DNA from 4 places in the Kushneria sp. AK178 genome. Region 3 is predicted to be linked to each of the others. Evidence: predicted binding sites of a transcription regulator. Region 3 holds the regulator's gene; each other region holds the start of a gene.
The links. The regulator PhoB, encoded in region 3, activates phosphate uptake and scavenging genes when phosphate is short. The targets are predictions, from matches to a motif close to TGTCATANNNNTGTCANA.

Region 1 (5,213 bases), 1.2 Mb from region 3:
CGGTCTCGACCGGCACGCGGGGCAGCCAGCCGGGCAGATCCCCGGCAGTGCAGGTCAGAAAATTCATGGCCGGCGAGCCGATAAACCCGGCGACAAAGCGGGTGGCGGGCTTGCGAAACAGTGTCATGGGCGTGCCGATCTGCTCGATGCGCCCGGCATTCATCACCACCAGCCGGTCGGCCATGGTCATGGCCTCGGTCTGATCATGGGTGACATACAGGGACGTGATGCCCAGACGTTGCTGCAGGGCGCGAATTTCCCGACGCATCTGTACCCGCAGGCTCGCGTCCAGGTTGGACAGTGGCTCATCAAACAGAAAGACACGCGGTTGTCGGATCACGGCACGCCCCATCGCCACGCGCTGGCGCTGCCCGCCCGAGAGCTGGCGCGGCCTGCGATTGAGCAGCGAGGCGATGTCGAGAAGCCGGGCGGTCTCTTCGACGCGCCGGGCGATCTCGGCTCTGGGGGTGCCGCGATTCTTGAGGCTGTAGGCCAGGTTGTCGAATACGCTCATGTGGGGATAGAGCGCGTAGTTCTGAAAGACCATGGCAATATCGCGCTCGGCCGGCTCCTGGTCGTTGACGCACTCGCCATCAATGAACAGCGCACCGCCGCTGATCGTCTCCAGCCCGGCCACCATGCGCAAAAGCGTTGACTTGCCGCAGCCCGACGGCCCCACGACCACGATCATCTCGCCGTCCTCGATGCTCAGTTCAATGTCGTGGAGCACGTCACTGCTGCCGGCGTAGCGCTTTCGCAGGCACTCGAGTGTCAGTGTTGCCATGTTATTTCTCCGTATCCACCAGGCCCTTGATGAACCAGCGCTGCATGATCAGGATCACGACCACCGGTGGCAGCAGGGCGAACACTGTCATGGCGGTGGCCAGATGCCAGGGGGGCGTGCCGTCGGTGGCGATCGTCAGTCGCCTGAGGCTTGTGACCAGGGTGGCGTTGTCGGCACTGGTAAGGGCTACCAGCGGCCACAGATACTGGTTCCAGCCGTAAATGAACATGATGACAAACAGCGCCGCGATGTTGGTTTTCGACAGCGGCAACACGATGTCGATGAAAAAGCGCCACGGCCCGGCACCGTCCATGCGGGCGGCCTCCATCAGCTCGGGCGGCAGGGTCAGAAAGAACTGACGAAACAGAAAGGTTGCCGTGGCGCTGGCCATCAGCGGCAGGACCAGCCCCGGGTAGCTGTCGAGCAGACCAAGCTCGGCGACCACACCGTAGGTCGGCACGATGCGCACCTCGATGGGCAGCATGAGCGTCACAAAGATCAGCCAGAAGCAGCAGCGGCGCAACGGAAAACGGAAAAAGACCAGCGCGTAGGCGGCCAGCATGGCGATGGTCAGCTTGCCGACGGCAATGCCCAGCGCCATCGCGAGCGAATTGAGCATCAATCGCCAGGCGGGCACGCCGATGCCGCGGACCGGTTCGGTCAGAAGCGTTACGTAGTGATCCAGCCCGCTGGCCCCGAACGACAGCGGTAGCGTGCCGGAGAAGAGTGTGCCGGGCGTCTGGGTCGAAGCCAGCACGGCCAGAATGACGGGCAGCATGAAGATCAGTGCCCCGGCGATCAGGATGGTATGGGCTGCGACATCGAGGCCCGGGCGTTGATAGCGCATGGCAGGGTGTCCTGACAGGGTTGGGTGCGGTGAATGGGGCGTCAGTGGTACTGCACGCGGCGTTCGACATAGCGAAACTGCATCAGGGTCAAAAGACCCACCATCACCATCAAAAGCACCGACTGCGCCGCCGAACCGCCCAGATCCAGCCCCACGATGCCGTCCTGATAGAGCTTGTAGACCAGCGTGCGGGTGGCACCGCCGGGGCCGCCGCTGGTGGTGGTGTCGATGGTGCCGAAGGTGTCGAAAAAGGCGTAGATGGTGTTCATGACCAGCAAAAAGAAGCTGATCGGCGACAGCAGGGGAAAGGTGACCGTCCAGAAGCGCCGCCAGGGGCCGGCACCGTCGATGGCGGCCGCTTCCAGAATGCTGGTGGGGACGGCCTGAAGCCCGGCCAGAAAGAACACGAAGTTGTAGCTCATCTGCTGCCAGATGGCGGCCGCGATCACCAGCGCCATGGCCTGGCCGCCGTTGAGGCGGAAATTCCAGTCAATGCCCAGCGTTGTCAGCGCCCGGGTCAGTACGCCCAGCGTGGGGTCCAGCATGAACATCCACAGCACGCCGGCCGCGGCCGGTGCCACGGCATAGGGCCAGATCAGAAGCGTTCGGTAGGCGCCGCTGCCGCGCAGCACCCGATCCGCCATGGTGGCCAGCAACAGCGCCAGGGCCATGGCGCCCAGCGCGACACTGACGCTGAAAATGGCCGTGTTGACCAGCGCCTCATGATAGCTCCGTGAGGCCAGTATCCGCGTGAAGTTGGCAAGGCCGGCAAAGCGCTCGCCCAGCCCGAAGGCGTCCTGCACATACAGCGACTGACGCAGGGCAGTGACGGCCGGCCAGAAAAAGAATATCAGCACGATGACAAGCTGAGGCGCCATGAGCATCCATGGCGTGAGGCGATGACGTTGAAACGTGGACATGGTGTGACAGGCGTTCCCGAAAGGTGCAGTGACGGCTCAGGGGCGGTCCCGACGGCGGTGCCGCCGGGGCAGGGGTCAGCGCACGCTGCGTTCGAACTGCTCGAGAAGCTCATTGCCCCGTTCGGCGGCGTCATCGAGCGCCTGCCGGGCGCTCTTGTCACCGTTGAGAGCCCGCTCGAGCTCCTCCTGGATGACATCGCGAATCTGGGGCATGTTGCCCAGTCGCAGTCCGCGGGAGCTGTCACTCGGCTCACCGCCTGTCATCTGCTCGAGCGCGATGTCGGTGCCGGGATTGTCAGCATAGAAATTCTGCTCGCGGGTCAGCTCGTAGGCCTGGCGGGTAATGGGCAGATAGCCCGTGAACTGGTGCCAGTCGGCCTGCACTTCCGGCGAGGCGAGATAGTTGAAAAATCGCGCAACGCCCTGATAGACCGCCTCATCCTGGCCCTGCAGAACCCACAGCGAGGCGCCGCCGATGATCGAATTTTTCGGCTGATCGATGACCTCGGGGTCCCACGGCAGGGGCGCGACGCCGAAGTCGAAGCTTTCGGTGTTGTCACGCACGCTGGCATAGCTGGCCGAAGAGGCCATCATCATGGCGCAGCTGCCGGAGAAAAAGCGTGGCGAAGCCTGGTCCTCACGACCGCCGTAGCGGAACACGCCACTTTGCTGCCAGTCGACCAGATCCTGCACGTGCTCGATTACCGCATCGCTGTCGTTGAAGATGAGTCGCGCCGATGGCCCGCCAAAGCCGTTCTGCTCGCTGGCAAAGGCAATATCGTGACGCGCGGTGAAGTTTTCGAGCTGAATCCAGCTCGGCCAGGTGGTGGTAAAGCCGCAGTCGGCCGCGCCGCTGTCGACGATCTGCCGGCCCGCCTCGGCGAGCCCTTCCCAGGTGGTCGGGGGCGCGTCGGGATCGAGCCCGGCCTGCTCGAACAGATCGCGGTTGTAATAGACCACCGGCGTCGAGGAGTTGAAGGGCAGCGACAGCATGTCGCCATCGGCGGTGCTGTAATAGCCGGTGATGGCAGACAGGTAGGCCGCCGGGTCGAAGGGCAGGTCGGTGTCGGCCATGAGCTGGTAGACCGGATAGATGGCGCCGCGGGCATTCATCATGGTGGCCGTGCCGACTTCATAGATCTGGGTGATGGCGGGGGCATTGCCGGCGCGGAAGGCGGCAATGGTCGAGGTCATGTTCTCGCCGTAGGTGCCCTTGTAGACCGGGTTGACGACGTAGTCGGACTGCGACTGATTGAACCCCTCGGCAATCTCTTCGACCTTCTCGCCCAGACTGCCCTCCATGGCATGCCACCAGACCACCTCGGTCGCCGCTGCTGCCGGTGTGGCGCCCAGCGCCAGCGTGGACAGTGCTGCCAACCTGACCACCCCCCTGAAACCCTTGACCATGTCGTGCTCCGCGTTGTTGTCGTGAAAGTGTCTGCTGCGCCGATATGCTGGTAGGCCCGCATGGCAATCATGTGGCGCGTCCATGTCAGTCGTGTGACAGGCGGGCGATGGAAGCAGCCGGGGGTAGCTGACTCGCCAGAGGGAAAAGGCCCGTGGCATCATGCGTCTTTTGAACGGCGGGCAGACGCAACCTTGAAGATTTCATATATCACCGACGTGCAGGACCGGGATGCCTGTCTGGCCATGCTCTGTGCCAGCGTGTTCGGACGGGAGGCGGGGTTGACCCCCCTTGTCGAGTTCGCCGGCGCCAGCCGGCTGCTGGAGCAGGAGTCGGCGCGCATCGTGGCGCTTTATGATGACAGCGCGAGGCTCTGTTCGGCGGCCCTGCTGACGCTGGAGGTGGAAGGGCGCGGGGTCGAGCTCAGGCTTCTGGCCACGCCGGAGAACAAGCGCGGCCGCGGCTACGGTCGGCGGCTGGTGACCCGGCTTGGCGAGTCGACCGCGATGCGCGTCAGCACGCCGGACCCGCGACTGGAGGCCTTTTTTACCACCTTCGGGTTCGAGCACTGGTATCGCCACGCCGACAGCGATCTGCGTACCGGCTTTAACGCCCGCGCCGGCGTTGAGTCGCTCGAGCAGGCCCCGGAGGTGGTGACCTTTCAAAAGGATGCCGTCCTGCGCGCCTTCAAGCGCGACCCGGCGCTCTTTGAGCGCTACAAGACCCGCTTTGCCGAAGGGCTCGATCATTTCAGCACGCTGACCTGATCGGTGGCAGGCGCATTAAAAAACCCCGGCCATGGCCGTAATGCCAGTCAGTTAGTGCTGACTGGCTTTTTCCTGACCGGATATTTCTGCGGTCGTGCCCGCACCGCTCGCGGGTACGATCTTTCTCGTCGATCGGGCAGTACAAAGGCCGGCGCCATCTCCGTGATCGACTGGACCACCGCCGGCACCCGACCCGACGATACCGCCGGCAGCATCGATAACTCCTTGATAATAAAGCTGGCCGCCTGGTGAAAGCTCAGCTGGTTGGGGTGAATGTTGTCCAGACTGTAAGCCATTCGCGCCATCTGAAAACGGATCAGGTTGTAGGCGAGCAGCGTGCCCCACAGCTCCTGACGCACCATCTCCGGTGTACGGCTGCGCAACGTAAGCCGATTGTCCAGCAGCGACTGCTTCATTTCCCGATATCCCAGCTCGATTTCCCAGCGGTAGCTGTAAAGATCCACGATGTCGGCGGCCGGAAAACGCATCG
Region 2 (5,213 bases), 660 kb from region 3:
TGCGACCACCAAGTGGCCGGGCGAGACCCAGCGCGAGTGGGGCACGCCCATCGTGATGAGCGATGAGATCAAGGCGCGGGTGGACGAGCGCTGGGACAGCTACGGCATCAATACCTGAGCGATCGAGGGCTCGGGAGTTACTGACACAATGCACTGCTGCATTTCTATCGATTGAAGGAAGCACCATGTCTGCCAGGACGTTGACCTGCAGGGTCGAGACCATGGAAACGCTATCGGCCGATGTCTATCGCCTTTTTCTGCGTGGCGACCCGCAACGGATCCTGTTTGCCCCGGGGCAGTATCTGACGCTTTCGGTACAGGGCCATCATCTGCCGTTTTCGATTGCCAATGCGCCCAACGGTGATGGCATTCTGGAGCTGCACATCCAGTATATGGCGGGAAGCGAGAATTCCCGGGCCCTGTTCGAGATGCTTCATGTCGGTGCCGATATCGAGGTATCGCTGGGCGGCGGCGAGTCCGTGCTGGAACTCGATGACCCGCGGCCGCTGCTGTTGATCGCCGCCGGTACCGGCTTTGCCCAGATGAAGTCCATCATCGAGGCTTCGCTGGCGCTGCATCCCGAACGTCCCATCCATCTCTGGTGGGCGGCGCGCTCGCGCAGCGAGCTCTACATGGAGTCGCAGGCACGCCTCTGGGCCGACCAGCATGACCACTTCAGCTTTACGCCGGTCATCGAGCTGCCGGGAGAAGAGGATTTCGACGGCGTGGTCGAGCGCATCGACAACGCCCTGCACGATCGCGTTCAGCGCGCCGACGAGGCGAGCATCTTCATTGCCGGTTCGCCCGGCATGGTCTATGCCGTGGTGGACACGCTGGCCCGGATCGAGCCGATGGCCAAACGCCTCTTTTCCGATGTCTTCAGCTATGCGCCCCGAACGCAGGGACAGGGGCAGGGCGACGGATCATGAGTCAGGCGCCCATACTGATCACCGGCGGCGGTCAGCGACTGGGCCGCTACTGTGCCGAACGGCTTCATGATGATGGCCATCCGGTCATCATCACCTATCGGCGGGAGCGGCCGGCCATCGAGGCGCTGCGCGCCCGGGGCATCACGGCGCTGTATGCCGATTTCTCCAGCGAGGCGGCCATTCTGGCGTTCATTGACCGGCTGAAGGCACGGACCGGCGCGCTCCGGGCCATTATCCACAACGCCTCGCACTGGCAGCAGGATGACGATGGCGCCTCGTGCGGCGAGGATTTCGCCCTGATGTTTCAGGTCCACATGCAGGCGCCGTATCTCATCAATCTGCACGCTCATGAGCTGCTGACGGCCTGCCCCGAGCCGATGCGCGATATCATCCATATCACGGACTACAGCGCCTCTCATGGCTCCAGAAAACACATGGCCTATGCGGCCACCAAGGCCGGTCTCGAGAATCTGACCCTGTCGATGGCCGGGCGCTTCGCCCCCGACATCAAGGTCAATGCCATTGCGCCGGCCGGCATCATGCTCAATGCCGACGATGGCGATGACTATCTGGTGCATCTCAACAGTCGATCGGCGCTGCCGGCCGTTCCGGGCCCGCGGGTGATCTGGCAGAGCGTGCGCTATCTCCTCGATAGTGCTTTCGTCACAGGGGCCATATTGCCGGTTGACGGCGGGCGTCATGTGAAGTGAACTGATGGCGGCGACCGCGTCGCCGGGCAACAACCACGATATCCGGGTACCGTACTGTGCCAACAACCGTAACAGGTGACCATCATGACATCGGCGTCGACGCTACTGAAGGATCGGGCATTGCTGGTCGGCATTGTGGCAGGTGTGGTGGCGATATCGCTGGCGGCGGCCCTGCCGGCACTGTTTATTCTGAGGGAGTTTCTCATCTGAGCCGGCCGTGCTAACCTCGAATGATCGATCACGGGGGCGCTGACCCTCGAAGCAGTGAACCAGCGGATTCAATCAGGATAACCCGGCATGACGCATCTTCCGGTCAATGACACGACGACACCGCTGGCGCGAAAGGCGCCGGCGGTGTCGTCGCGTGCGTTGAACGAGGTCGGTTATCCAGTGGGCTATTGGTTTAGAGACAGGCACGCCTGATCTGTCAGGGCGTGCCGGTGTCTACCGTGCTGCCCACCCATGAAACCCCCGGTCGGCAGCATGCCACCGGGGGTTTTTTATGTTTCATGCAACCGGCAGATGATCCGGCAGCCATCAGGAGAGCAACATGACCATGACCTACCGCTACCCGATTCTTGACTGGCGATTCAGCCACACGCTGGCGGCGTACCGAGCGCTGGCCGCCGGTGTGCTGACACAGGGCGCTCCCCACGCCCCCTTGTTACGCTGTTAAAGGATCGAAAGACGCCATGAACGCCTCACTCAATACCGCCGAACTCTCCCCGGTCTCTACCGTCGAATCCGACCATGTCGGCGGCCCGGGCGTCGCCCAGCCCCTGCCCACGCCGGGCGCGCTCAAGGACGCCATTGCACTCGAGCCTGCACGGGAAGCGCAGATCGCCGGGCATCGTCAGGCCATCCGGGACATTCTCGACGGGCGGGATTCGCGCCTGCTGGTCGTAATGGGACCCTGCTCCATTCATGACCGCGACAGCGCGCTGGACTATGCCCGGCGGCTGAAGCAGCTTGCCGACGAAGTGGCCGACAGCATGCTGCTGGTCATGCGGGTCTATGTCGAAAAGCCGCGTACGACGGTGGGCTGGAAGGGGCTGGTGTATGATCCGCATCTTGATGGCAGCGACAACATGGCCGAAGGGCTTGCCAGTACGCGCCGGCTGATGCGCGACATCACCGAACTGGGCATGCCGATCGCCTGCGAACTGCTGCAGCCCATGCTGAGCGCCTACATGGATGATCTCATCAGCTGGGCAGCGGTCGGGGCGCGTACCACCGAGTCACAGATCCACCGTGAAATGGTCAGTGCGCTGCCCATGCCCACGGGCTTCAAGAACGGCACCGATGGCGGCATTCAGGTCGCCATCGACGCCATGGGTGCCAGCCGCCACGGCCACCGCTACCCGGGCTTCGACGACAACGGCTGCCCGGCGCTGTTGCACTCCAGCGGCAACCCCCATACCCATCTCGTACTGCGTGGCGGCCATCACGGCCCCAACTTTGACGCGCAAAGCGTGGAAAACGCGAGCGAGGCCCTGAGAAAGGCCGGCGTGTCGAGTGCCATCATGGTGGACTGCTCTCATGCCAACAGCAGCAAGGACCCTGCCCGACAGCCGCTGGTGCTCGACGAGGTCATTCGCCAGCGTCTGGCGGGGGCGTCATCACTGGTCGGCGTGATGCTGGAAAGTCATCTGGAAGCGGGCAAACAGGCCCTGGGCGGGTCGCTGCGTTACGGCGTCTCCGTGACCGATGGCTGCCTGGGCTGGACGGACAGCGAACACCATCTGCGTCTGGCGGCGCAGCGTCTGGCCGCACAGCCTATCTGAATCGTTCAGGACCGGGACGGCGCCGTAGCCGCCCCGGATCCTGAAAATGTCAAACACCTGTCATGATATCGTCGTAATCTCGGCCATCGATCAAGCCCTCGAGAGACGATGACATGAGCCAGGAAATTGAAAATCATGACAACCACAACGATAGCGGTAATCGTCCTTTCTCATCCGTGCTGACGCGCTACCTGTCGCGTCGTCGCATGTTGCAGGGCAGTCTGGGGCTGGCCGCCGCCACCTTGTTGACCGATTTCGGCCTGAGCGCTGCCATTCGCCGGGCCGGTGCCGAGACGGAACGTCGGCTCACCCTGGGGTTTGAATCGCTGCCCGGCAGCATGACGGATGCCATCGTGGTCCCTGAGGGATATACCGCTCAGGTCCTGGCCCCATGGGGAACACCGCTGGATAGTGGCGCTGCCGGCTGGCAACCGGACATGCGCGTCACACCGGCCTTTCAGGCACGTGCCATGGGGATGCATCACGATGGCATGTACCACTTCCCGCTGGACACAAGACACGCCTCGCGTGATTTCCTGCTGGCCATCAATCACGAATATATCGATCAGAAAGCCCTCTGGGCGCCCCGGAATGGCCCGACCAACAATGATGAAGGCGCTCGTCCGGCTGACGAGGTGCGTACCGAGATCAATGCCCATGGCGTGGCGGTTGTCCGTCTGCGGCGCGATGATCAGGGGCACTGGACAGTTGTTGCCGGTGATGCCCGCAACCGTCGTATTACGTCGGCGACACCCATGGCGCTTGCCGGCCCCGTTCGTGGCACCTCATGGGTAGTCACTGCCTGGTCCCCCGAAGGGACGCACGTTCGCGGTACCAATAACAATTGCGCCTGTGGCCATACCCCCTGGGGCACCTACCTGACCTGTGAAGAAAACTGGCCCGAGGTATTTATCAACCGGGGTGAGCTGACGCCCGATCAGGCCCGTCTGGGCATCAACGGTGAGCGGGGCCGCTACGGCTGGGAAAGTGCCGACGCCGGCGAGCAGGGCGAGTTCAGCCGTTTCGACAATACCCCGCAAGGTGACAATCCCGCGCAGGATTACCGCAACGAGGCCCGTGGCTTTGGCTACATCGTGGAAGTTGATCCCTACGATGCTGACAGTGTCGTTTACAAGCGCACGGCGCTGGGGCGTTTTCGTCACGAGGGGTGTTGGCCCGGTCGTGTGGTCGAAGGTATGCCGCTGACCTTCTATACCGGCCACGACAGCCGCAACGAATACATCTACAAGTTCGTGACGACAAAACGCTGGCAGCAAAGCGATGCCAACCGCCCGGGCGAAGTCTATGACCGCCAGGCGATAGGCGCCAGCTATCTGGATGACGGCACGCTGTATGTGGCCCGGTTTGATGCCGATGGAACAGGGGAGTGGCTGCCGCTGACCGTGGACGCCATCATCCCCCGCGGGGAGCACAAGGGGCGTCGGCTGGGGGAGCTTTTCGAGGATCAGGCCGGCATTATCATCAATACCTGCGACGCGGCCGACATGATGGGCGCCACGCCCATGGATCGCCCCGAATGGGGGACGGTCGATCCGCATTCGGGCATGGTGTACATGACGCTGACCAACAACTCGAAACGCACTGACGCAGAAAGTGAACCAGGCGTCACCGGTCATGGCGATCACGTTGCCGCCATGGGCAGCGGCTATGCCACTGCGCCGGTCGATGCCGCCAATCCGCGCCCGGATAATACCTATGGGCATATCATTCGCTGGCAGGAGAACAGTGACGACCCGACCCGCATGCGCTGGGAGCCTTTCGTCTTTGGC
Region 3 (5,213 bases):
TTTACGCTGACTGGAGCCCCGACGATGCCGTCGCCCCTCGCTCGACTCCCCGACTTTCTGCGCCTGACCCGGCTCGATCGTCCCATCGGCACCTGGCTTTTGATGTGGCCGACGCTGGCTGCGCTGTGGCTGGCCGGCGACGGTCTGCCGTCGCGCCACAACCTGATCATCTTCATCGCCGGGGTCTATGTCATGCGCGCGGCGGGATGCGTGATCAACGACTATGCCGACCGCCACTTCGATGCCCACGTCAAGCGCACCCATGACCGCCCGCTGGCGACCGGCCGGATCAGCGAGCGCGAGGCGCTGACGCTGTTTGGCGTGCTGCTGATGATCGCCTTCGTGCTGGTGTGTTTCACCAATGTCTTTACCATCATGCTCTCGTTCGGCGCAGTGGCACTGGCGGCCAGCTATCCGTTCATGAAGCGCTATACCCATCTGCCGCAGGTGGTACTGGGCGCGGCCTTTGGCTGGAGCATTCCGATGGCCTTTGGCGCCGAGCAGGGCCAGGTGCCGGCCGTGGCCTGGTGGCTCTTTTTCGCCAATATCGTCTGGACGCTGGTGTATGACACCTGGTATGCGATGGTGGATCGCGACGACGATCTGAAAATCGGCATCAAGTCGACGGCGGTACTGTTCGGCCGCATGGACCTGGTCATCCAGGGCGCGCTGCAGGTGATGATGCTGTTGCTGCTGGCCGTCGTCGGTCAGCTGGCCGGGCTGGACGGCTTCTACTGGGCGGCGCTGGTCGCCATCGCCGTGATCTTCGCCCATCAGCAGCGCCTGTGTCGCACGCGCTCGCGCGAGGGCTGCTTCCAGGCGTTTTTGAACAATCACTGGGTCGGCATCCTGCTCTTTGCCGGTATTGCACTGGCCACCTGGCAGGCCTAGTCCCTCGGACAGGGCGATGTCATACCCGCGGAATCTGTCATAAAGTTGTCATATGAAGACGTTTGAATGACGATCACGTGACGGGGCCGATGACTGAACATCCGCGTGTTCAACGTCCCGGCAATCGCCATTGCTATCCGGCAGGGGAAGCCATTCATGTCCAGAACCGTTCTGATCGTCGACGATGAAGCGCCGATTCGTGAAATGATTGCCATGGCGCTCGAGATGGCCGACTTTCGCATTCTCGAGGCCGAGGATGCCAAGACCGCCCATGAACTGGTCGTCGATGAGCGCCCCGATCTGATTCTACTGGACTGGATGCTGCCCGGGATCAGCGGTATCGATCTCGCCCGCCGGCTCAAGCGCGAATCCACCACCCGCGACATTCCCATTGTGCTTCTGACCGCACGCAGCGAGGAGGACAACAAGGTTCAGGGCCTGGAAAGCGGCGCCGATGACTACATCACCAAGCCGTTTTCGCCCCGCGAGCTGATTGCCCGGCTCAAGGCCGTGCTGCGACGCACCACGCCGGCCGGCGTCGAGGAGACGGTCGAGGTCAACGGGTTGCTGCTTGATCCGGTCAGCCACCGTGTCAGCGTTAACGGCAAGGCACTGGACATCGGTCCGACCGAATACCGTCTGCTGCAGTTTTTCATGACCCACCAGGAGCGGGCCTATACCCGTACCCAGCTGCTCGATCAGGTGTGGGGCGGCAATGTCTATGTCGAGGAGCGTACGGTGGATGTGCATATACGCCGCCTGCGCAAGGTGCTGGGCGATGCCCATCAGCATCTGGTGCAGACCGTACGGGGTACCGGCTATCGCTTTTCGTCGCGGTAATCGGTATGCATTACTGGCTCAATGAACTCTGGCGTCTGGCCTATCTGGCCATCTGTTTCACCATTCTGGGGCTGCTGCTGGGATATCCGGGCTGGGGCCTGGCCCTGGGACTGGGCATCCATCTCGCCTTTACCCTTCGCCACCTGAGACGGCTCTATCGCTGGCTGGAAGCGCCGGTAGAGCAGCGCCCGCCGGACGGCGAAGGGGTGTGGGGCGATCTCTTCGATCGGCTCTATCGCTACCAGAAGGGCCAGCAGCAGCTGCAAAACCGTCTGCGATCGGTATTGAAACGCGTTCAGGAGTCGGCCGAATCGATGAGCGAGGGGGTCATCATGCTCGACTCGCGCGGCTGTCTGGACTGGTGGAACAGCGCCGCCGAACGCCTGACCGGCCTGGACAACGGCCACGACCGCGGGCATCACCTGACCAACTATCTGCGCGACCCGGCCTTCATTCGTTACTTCCGCCAGATGGACTACAGCGAGCCGATCACGATCGATTCACCCACCCAGGAGGCGCGTACGCTGTCGTGCCAGATCACCCGCTTCGGTGACGACGAGCGATTGCTGGTCATCCGTGATGTCACCCGACTGCAGCGTCTGGAACAGACCCGTCGTGACTTTGTCGCCAATGTCTCCCATGAGCTGCGTACCCCGCTGACGGTGCTGACCGGCTATGTCGAGACCTGGCAGGACCATCAGGACGCCCTGCCGACTTCATTCGGTCGCGGCCTGAGCCGCATGCAGGAGCAGACCGTGCGCATGCAGCATCTGGTCGAGGATCTTTTGACCCTCTCCCGGCTGGAAACCAGCGAGCGCCACCACAACGAGCGCTCGATCGACATGGCAGCACTTTGCGAGCAGATCGCCGAGAATGGCCAGGAGCTGTCCGCCGGCAACCATGAGATTACCTGCCGGATCGAGGAGACACGGCGGGTGTTCGGCGATGTCGAGGAGCTGCGCAGCGCGCTGTCCAATCTGATATACAACGCCGTACGCTATACACCGGCAGGGTGTCACATCACCATCTGCTATCGCCGTCTGGAGAAGGAAGGGGCCGCGGTGGAAGTCATCGATGACGGCGAGGGCATTTCCCCCGAGCACCTGCCGCGCCTGACCGAGCGCTTCTACCGGGTCGACAAGAGCCGCTCGGTGGCCAGCGGCGGCACCGGGCTGGGACTGGCCATCGTCAAACACGTGCTGCTGCGCCACGACGCGTATCTCGATATCGAAAGCCAGCCCGGCGAAGGCGCCTGCTTTCGCTGTGTTTTCCCCGCCGCCCGCATGGAAAACGTGGCAAGCGCGCCGGCCTGACGTGCCGGCGCCGCCTGTTATCTCGGGCATCCATCCCTGCAACCACCTACTGACGCACGGCGCGCACGTCCGTCAGGCCGTGATAGCGCTCGATCAGCGCCAGCAGGATGGCCTGGCTTTCCACGTCGACATTGCCCCGCGTGTCGGCCGGTCGAAAGTGCATCTGGAAGGCGCCCAGCGCCTTGCGGGTCGCCTCGTCATGGGTACCGCTCACACTCACCGGATAGCCCCAGATGCCCAGCGCGCGCTGCAGCTGCACCATGGACAGCGGCGAGGCACTCAGCTCTCTTTGATAGCGCGTGACGACATGACGCTCCGGCCACGCGCCCACGCCGGCCTCGTGGAGGCGCTGCCACGGAAAGAACGGGCCCGGGTCCACCTTGCGTCCCGGCGCGATGTCGCTGTGGCCCAGCACGTTTTCCGGGGCAATGTTGTAGCGATCGACGATGTCGCGGGCCAGCGCCGTAACCAGCTCGATCTGGGCGCGGGAATAGGGGTCCCAGACCAGGCCATCGGGCGATTGATAGTGGCCGCGATTAACGATCTCGATACCGATGGAGGTGTCGTTGAGATTGACGCGATCGCCCCAGGCGCTTACGCCGGCATGCCAGGCCCGCCTGTCCTCGTCCACCAGCTGCATCACCACCGGCTGATTCTGATACTCGCCGGGCGTGGCCGTAACCAGATAATGGGCGCTGACGCTGCTGCCGGTCAGGGCCCGGAAGGCGGCGGTGTCGTCGCCGCCGGTATAATGCAGCACCAGAAAGCGAATGCGCTGATTCTGCCCGCGTGAGGCGACCGAGCGATCCACCCGATAGCCGCTGCGCCGCTCGAGCGCCGCCCCCTGCGCCGGGCTGTAGCGTCGGGGCGGCGTGGCGTCGTCGATCACCGGCACGTTGCTGAAGATGCGGTCGATGGCATCGGTATCGACCATCGGCGCCGGGGCAGGCGAGGGCGTCGAGGCACAGCCGGCCAGCAGCAGGACCAGGGCTGCTCCGGCAAGGGGAAGTTTTGACATGTGGGGTTCCATCACGACGGTGATCAAAGGCTATATAGAACGCCATACGACACGGGTCACCGTACGGGCGCGGATGCCCGCCTGGTAACACGAGTTACGCAAGGTTACAAGATCGCACGGTGCCGGCGCGCCTCCTTCCGGTCACCGGGCAGGGAATTCGACGACTAGCGCGTCGTCGGATCAGGCGAGGGCAGGGCCATGTAGTGCCGGCGCCACATCATGACGCCGGCGGCGACGGCGGCCGGCATGACCAGCAGATTGACCACCGGAATCCAGATCAGCGCCGAGACCACGCCGCCGAAGGTCAGCGTCGGCCACCAGCGTGCGCTCAGGCGCTTTTTCATGTCCGGAAAGCTGACCCCATTGTTGTCCATCGGATAGTCCAGATACTGGATCGACATGCTCCAGATGGAAAACAGCGCCCAGCACAGCGGCGCCGCCACGTGCAGCACGGGTACAAACCCGATCAGCAGCAGCAACAGTACCCGGGGCGCCATCCAGCCGAGCTTTTGCAGCTCGCGCTTCAGGCTGTCGATGCCCTGACGCCACAGGGAGCGCTCATCGATGCTCTCCTGCTGCCCGGAAAGACGCTTTTCGACGTTTTCGGCCAGGAAGCCGTAAAAGGGCGAAGCGATCAGGTTGGCGACCACGGTAAAGGTAAAGGCCAGCACGATGATCAGACACACCACCACCAGCGGCCAGATCAGCCATTCAAGCCACTCAAGCCAGCCCGGCACGCTGGCCATCCAGTAGTTGACCCAGCCGGAAAAGCGCTGAATCACCAGGGTGAACAGCGTGGCATAAATGGCCAGATTGGCCAGCAGCGGAATCACGACATAGCGCCGCAGGCCCGGCGAGAGCACCATGGAAAGCCCGCGCCCCAGCGCGGAGACGGCATACACCATCGCAGGATTGTCCAGTCATCAAAAGGAGTTGGGCGGGCAGACTATCACACCCGTTCGCCGTCGCGGAGATGGCGAACGGGCAGACGCGCGGGCAGGGTCTCAGGCGTCGGGCGCGCTGTCGTTGGCGGGCTGATTGCTGCTGGCATGGCGAATGTCGTCACCCTCGACCAGATAGATCACGGATTCGGCCAGATTGTCGGCATGATCGCCGATGCGCTCCAGCGAACGCAGGATCCAGATGACGTT
Region 4 (5,213 bases), 270 kb from region 3:
GCCTCGCGCGGCAAGGTCGTGGACATCGACGCACTCGCCGAGGTGCTCGAATCCGGCAAGCTGCTGGGGGCGGCCATCGACGTCTTCCCGACCGAGCCGAAGGGCAACGATGAAGAGTTCGTCTCACCGCTTCGTCAATTCGACAACGTGATCCTGACGCCGCACATCGGTGGCTCCACGGTCGAGGCGCAGGAGAACATTGGCGTTGAGGTCTCGGAAAAGCTGATTACCTTCTCCGACAACGGCACCACCATCACCTCGGTCAACTTCCCCGAAGTCGCCCTGCCGTCGCACCCGGACAAGCACCGTCTGCTGCACATTCACCGCAACGTGCCGGGCGTGCTCTCCGAGATCAACCATGTGCTGGGCAATGAAGGCATCAACATCTCCGCGCAGTTTCTGCAGACCAACGAAGAGGTCGGCTACGTGGTCATCGATGTCGACAAGGCCTATGGGGAACAGGCGCTCAATGCCCTGCGCGAGGTCAACCACACCCTGCGCACCCGCGTGCTCTACTCCCAGGCCGACAGCGAGTAACCCCCGGTCGAGCGGGCAACACACAAGCAGCTGCCGCTCTATCAACGGGCGCCCTTTCCACGGGGCGCCCGTTGTCATGAGATGGCGACGCCAACCCCTTGCCCGCTTGCCTGCTACATCCTGCCTTTTGCAGCGCTTACATCAGGTTTCGATAAATCATTAGCTGCCTATCGCTTTGCTTTCTATGCTGTCTTTCGGGTCGGCAGGATGTCGACCGTCGCCAGCATTGCCGGCCGATGATCTTCGGTCGGAGATTTCACGGAGGAGACCTCATGAAGGCACTGGTTTATCAGGGCAGCAACGATGTTCGCGTTGAAAACGTCGCCGAACCCACGCTCCAGCAGGATGACGACATTATCCTGCGCGTCACCTCGACCGCCATCTGCGGTTCCGATCTGCACCTCTATCGCGGCTCAATGCCGGCCACCGAGCCCGGCGATATCTTCGGCCACGAGTTCATGGGCATCGTCGAGGAAGCAGGCTCTGCGGTCACCAGCGTTAAAAAGGGCGATCGCGTGGTCGTGCCGTTCGTGATCGCCTGCGGCAGCTGCTTTTTCTGCCAGCATTCGCTCTATGCGGCCTGCGAGACCACCAACCCCGACGAAGGCGCGGCGCTGAACAAGAAGTCGATCCCGGCGCCGGCGGCGCTCTTTGGCTTCTCGCACATGTATGGCGGCATTCCCGGCGGCCAGGCGGAATATGTACGCGTGCCGCAGGCCAATGCCGGCCCCTACGCCATTCCGGAAGGTCTCGATGATGAACAGGTGCTGTTCATGTCGGACATCCTGCCCACCGGCTATCAGGCCGTGCTCAACGCCGGCGTTAGAAAGGGCTCGAGCGTGGCGATCTTCGGCGCCGGCCCTGTGGGGCTGATGTCGGCAGCCTGTGCGCGCATGGAAGGCGCCGAGCAGATCGTCATGATCGACAATCAGCAGTATCGCCTCGATTTTGCGCAGAAGACCTACGGCGTCGAGACCATCAACTTCGACCGGACCGATGACGTGGCCGAGGCCATCATCCAGCTGAGTGCAGGCCGTCGCGGTGTGGACGCCGTCATCGATGCGGTGGGCTATGAGGCCAAAAGCCACGGCGGGGCGCTGCCGGCCATGGATAATTTCGAGGTCGAAAGCAGCGACATCGTCCTGCACCAGTGCCTGGCCGCCATACGCCGCGGCGGCAGCATCAGCATCCCGGGCGTCTATGCCGGCGCCGTGAACGGCTTTCTGATCGGCGATTTCTTCGACAAGGGCCTGACCATGAAGGGCGGCCAGACCCACGTGCATGACTATCTGCCGACCCTTCTGGAAGCCATCGATCAGGGCACGCTCCAGCCCGAGGCGATCATCAGCCATCGCATGAAGCTCGATCAGGCCGCCGAAGCCTATCGCCTGTTCGATGCCAAACAGGATGACTGCCGCAAGGTCGTGCTGACTCCGTAAGGCGGATCACGCCATCAAAAAAACGCCCCGGTCATGCCGGGGCGTTTGACGTTCCCGTTGTCAACGACATCGCGCTACGCTGGTGCGATCGGTTTGAACCCCTCAATGGAGCATTGCCATATGTCACAGGACACGACTGTTGCCGTTCTCGGCCTGGGCGCCATGGGCCACGCCTTTGCCGCCAACCTTGTAAAAAGCGGGCTGAGCGTGCGGGTCTGGAACCGCACCCACTCGCGCGGCGAAGATCTGGCCGAGCGCGGCGCCCTCAATGCCGACAGCGCCGGCAAGGCCGTCAGCGGCGCCCGGTTTGTCATCACCATGCTGCCGGACTTTGATACCACCCGGGACGTGCTGCTCGGCGAGGCTCGCGCCCTGGACCACCTGCCCGAGGGTGGCGTGGTCATCCAGATGGGCACCATCGGGGTCGAGCAGACCGAGGCCCTGATCGAGGCCGTGCATCAGGCGCGCCCGGATATCACCTTCATCGACGCCCCGGTCTCCGGCACCAAGGCGCCGGCCGAGCAGGCCACCATCTCGGTGCTGGCCAGCGGTAATCAGGACGCCGCCGACGGTATCGATACGGTGTTCAACGCCATCTCCCAACGCGTGGTCTGGCTGGGGGAGGCCGGCCGCGGCTCGCGCATGAAGCTTGTCGTCAACGCCTGGCTGATTCACATGATGCAGGGCATTGCCGAAAGCGCGCGGCTGGCGCAAACGCTTGGCTTTGCCACCGACGAGCTGTGGTCGGTGCTCGATGGCGGCCCGCTGGCAGCGCCCTACGTCAAGGCCAAGCTCGACAAGATCGGCGGTGAGGAATACAGCGCCCAGATGGCACTCGAGTGGGGCCTCAAGGATGCCCGGCTGGCACTGGAAGCCGCCGGCAATCATGATCTGCCGGGGCTTTCCCGCATCAGCGAGCTATGGCGTGAGGCCGTGGATGCCGGCCTTGGCGAGCAGGATATCGCCGCCGTGCACGACTATCTACGCCGTCAGGAGAGCTGACGCCATCCGGACGCGGCACCCGCCTCCCCTTGCGGCCGGCAGGCGATCGCCTGCCGGCCGCGCTGTCTTACATACGGCATCATCATGTGAACACATCAACACAATAATACCGTCATCTACCTTTCATACTGGTGTCATTTTTAAGTCAACTTAAACTGGAAGAGAATGTCTTCAGTCTCCTCTCAATACACTGACAGGTACAGTGAGTCCCGTGCGCTTCGGGAAGGCTTTATCGCGCTGATCGCCCTGGGGGTGCTCGTCGCGACCACCCTGATCACCTTCGTCACGCCGCTGGCGGTGGAAGACCGGCTCATGCTGGGCATCAATCAAATGGCGCGGGAAAGCGCGCTGTTTGATTTCATCATGAACGTGCTCTCCTATCAGAACCTGATCTCGGGCGTGGTTCTGGTGGCCGGCTTCTGGGCGCTGTGGTTCATGCCGGCGCTGAAACTCCGCCGCACGGAGCTTTTGACCTGCACCGTGGCGGCCTTCTGCTCGGCAGCGCTGAGTCGCATCATGCAGCAGATGACGCCGCCGCATCCGCGTCCGCTGCAGGACCAGGTGCTGAACATGACGCCGCCCACCGGCATCGATGCCCAGACGCTGAGCGATTTCAGCTCGTTTCCCAGCGACCACGGCGCGGTGTATATCGGGCTGGCCTGGGTGATCTGGCGTCTGCATCGTCGCCTGGGGCTGGCCGCCTTCCTGTTTGCCGGGCTGCTCTGCTTTACCCGCATCTATCTTGGTTTTCACTTCATCACCGACATCATTGGTGGCGGGGCGCTCGCCATCCTGACGGTGCAGATGGCCCTGCTCGCGCCCTTTCAGCGCATCGGCGGCTGGATCACCGGTTTCAGTGAGAGCCATCCGCACTGGTTCTATCCGCTGGCGTTTATCAGCTGCTACGGCATCGCCACGCTGGTGGAGGAGCTTCGGGACCTGGCCGGCGGTGTGCTGCGCCTGATGTCCTGAGCCAGAGCGCCCGGCCGGCGTCGCCTCTTCGGACGCAATCCGCTGCGAGACCGCCCGTGTCACAAAAGTGATACACAAACATGCGTTTTGACACGGTCAAGGCGCGCTGTGGAGACCACACTCGACAGCCTTAACAAAATCTTTTAACGGGTATCATGTCTTCCAACAACACCACGTCTGCTTCTACCGTTTTTCACGCTGCCAGCGCCGATCCGACGCACAGCGGTAACGCCCTGCCTGCCGATTCTCCCTCCTGGGTCAGAATCGTGATCGCCCTGATCGCCTTTGTGGTGCTTGCGCCCCTGGCGCTGTCGGGTACGGCGGTGGAATATGCCTTCATGAACTTCATCAATCAGCCCGCGCAGCAAAACGCGCTGCTGGACTACCTGATGAACGCGTTTTCCTATCAAAAGCTGATTACCGGCGTGCCGCTGGTGGCCGGTATCTGCGCCATCTGGTGCATGCCGTCAATGATCGCGCGTCGGGGCGACATTCTGCTCTGCACCCTCGCGGCCTTTGTCACCTCGCTGGTCAGCCGTGTCATGCAGATCTTCATTCCGGATAATCCGCGTCCGCTGCAGGATCAGGCGCTGGACATGACACCGCCGTTCCATATTTCGCCGGAGTTTCACGATCTTACCTCCTTTCCCAGCGATCATGGCGCCGTCTTTATCGGCCTGGGCTATGTCATCTGGCGCTTTTGCCGCCCGCTGGGCCTTCTTGCCATCGTGTTTGCCGTACTGGTCTCCTTCTCGCGCGTCTACACCGGCTTTCACTTCGCCACCGATGTCATCGCCGGCGGCATCCTGAGCGTGGTCGTGATCGAGCTGGCCCTTCTGACCCCCTTTCGGCGCCTCGGCGCCCGCGTGGCCGGTATCAGCCGGACGCATCCGCAGTGGTTCTACCCCATCGCCTTCGTGGCATGCTACGCCATTGCCACGCTGATGGAAGAGCCCCGCGAGCTGCTCAGCGGCCTGGCAGGCATGATCTAAATCCGTTGCGGCTCGCGCGCGCCAGCCATCGCTCGCACAGGCTTGCCTTCGCGGCAAAAAGGGGCGCTCCCGGTCATCGGGAGCGCCCCTTTTGCGTGCCGGCGCTGCCGGCCGGCGCGGTGGCGATGGGAAAACTCGCGCGTCCCGGCGTCCTCTGCAGGAGAGGGCGAACAGCGCGTGGCGGCCAACGACGCAACGCCGGGTGATTCGCGCTGACCGTTTTGATATGACGCCATAAAAAAACCGCCCCCGGCGCTGCCGGGGGCGGTTT

Region 1: ugpB (sn-glycerol-3-phosphate ABC transporter substrate-binding protein UgpB) is a predicted target of PhoB. The motif match lies at 4,040-4,057, and genes of this name have one in related genera.
Region 2: M1D97_RS12930 (PhoX family protein) is a predicted target of PhoB. The motif match lies at 3,471-3,488, and genes of this name have one in related genera.
Region 4: M1D97_RS01290 (phosphatase PAP2 family protein) is a predicted target of PhoB. The motif match lies at 3,100-3,117, and genes of this name have one in related genera.

What each region holds. Positions count from the first base shown of each region.
Region 1 covers NZ_CP096381.1:2,249,473-2,254,685, reverse strand. The annotation lists gene M1D97_RS10240 (ABC transporter ATP-binding protein) at 1-784, opposite strand, end outside; gene ugpE (sn-glycerol-3-phosphate ABC transporter permease UgpE) at 786-1,631, opposite strand; gene ugpA (sn-glycerol-3-phosphate ABC transporter permease UgpA) at 1,673-2,551, opposite strand; gene ugpB (sn-glycerol-3-phosphate ABC transporter substrate-binding protein UgpB) at 2,627-3,958, opposite strand; gene M1D97_RS10220 (hypothetical protein) at 4,151-4,723, shown strand; gene M1D97_RS10215 (IS4 family transposase) at 4,771-5,213, opposite strand, start outside.
Region 2 covers NZ_CP096381.1:2,823,531-2,828,743, reverse strand. The annotation lists gene ubiD (4-hydroxy-3-polyprenylbenzoate decarboxylase) at 1-118, shown strand, start outside; gene M1D97_RS12955 (FAD-binding oxidoreductase) at 186-929, shown strand; gene folM (dihydromonapterin reductase) at 926-1,639, shown strand; gene M1D97_RS12945 (hypothetical protein) at 1,724-1,849, shown strand; gene M1D97_RS12940 (hypothetical protein) at 2,190-2,315, shown strand; gene M1D97_RS12935 (3-deoxy-7-phosphoheptulonate synthase) at 2,332-3,423, shown strand; gene M1D97_RS12930 (PhoX family protein) at 3,537-5,213, shown strand, end outside.
Region 3 covers NZ_CP096381.1:13,553-18,765, reverse strand. The annotation lists gene ubiA (4-hydroxybenzoate octaprenyltransferase) at 25-891, shown strand; gene phoB (phosphate regulon transcriptional regulator PhoB) at 1,048-1,731, shown strand; gene phoR (phosphate regulon sensor histidine kinase PhoR) at 1,737-3,044, shown strand; gene M1D97_RS00065 (N-acetylmuramoyl-L-alanine amidase) at 3,091-4,062, opposite strand; gene cysZ (sulfate transporter CysZ) at 4,227-4,967, opposite strand; gene phoU (phosphate signaling complex protein PhoU) at 5,067-5,213, opposite strand, start outside.
Region 4 covers NZ_CP096381.1:280,354-285,566, reverse strand. The annotation lists gene serA (phosphoglycerate dehydrogenase) at 1-537, shown strand, start outside; gene M1D97_RS01300 (zinc-dependent alcohol dehydrogenase) at 810-1,976, shown strand; gene M1D97_RS01295 (NAD(P)-dependent oxidoreductase) at 2,097-2,978, shown strand; gene M1D97_RS01290 (phosphatase PAP2 family protein) at 3,144-3,950, shown strand; gene M1D97_RS01285 (phosphatase PAP2 family protein) at 4,106-4,942, shown strand.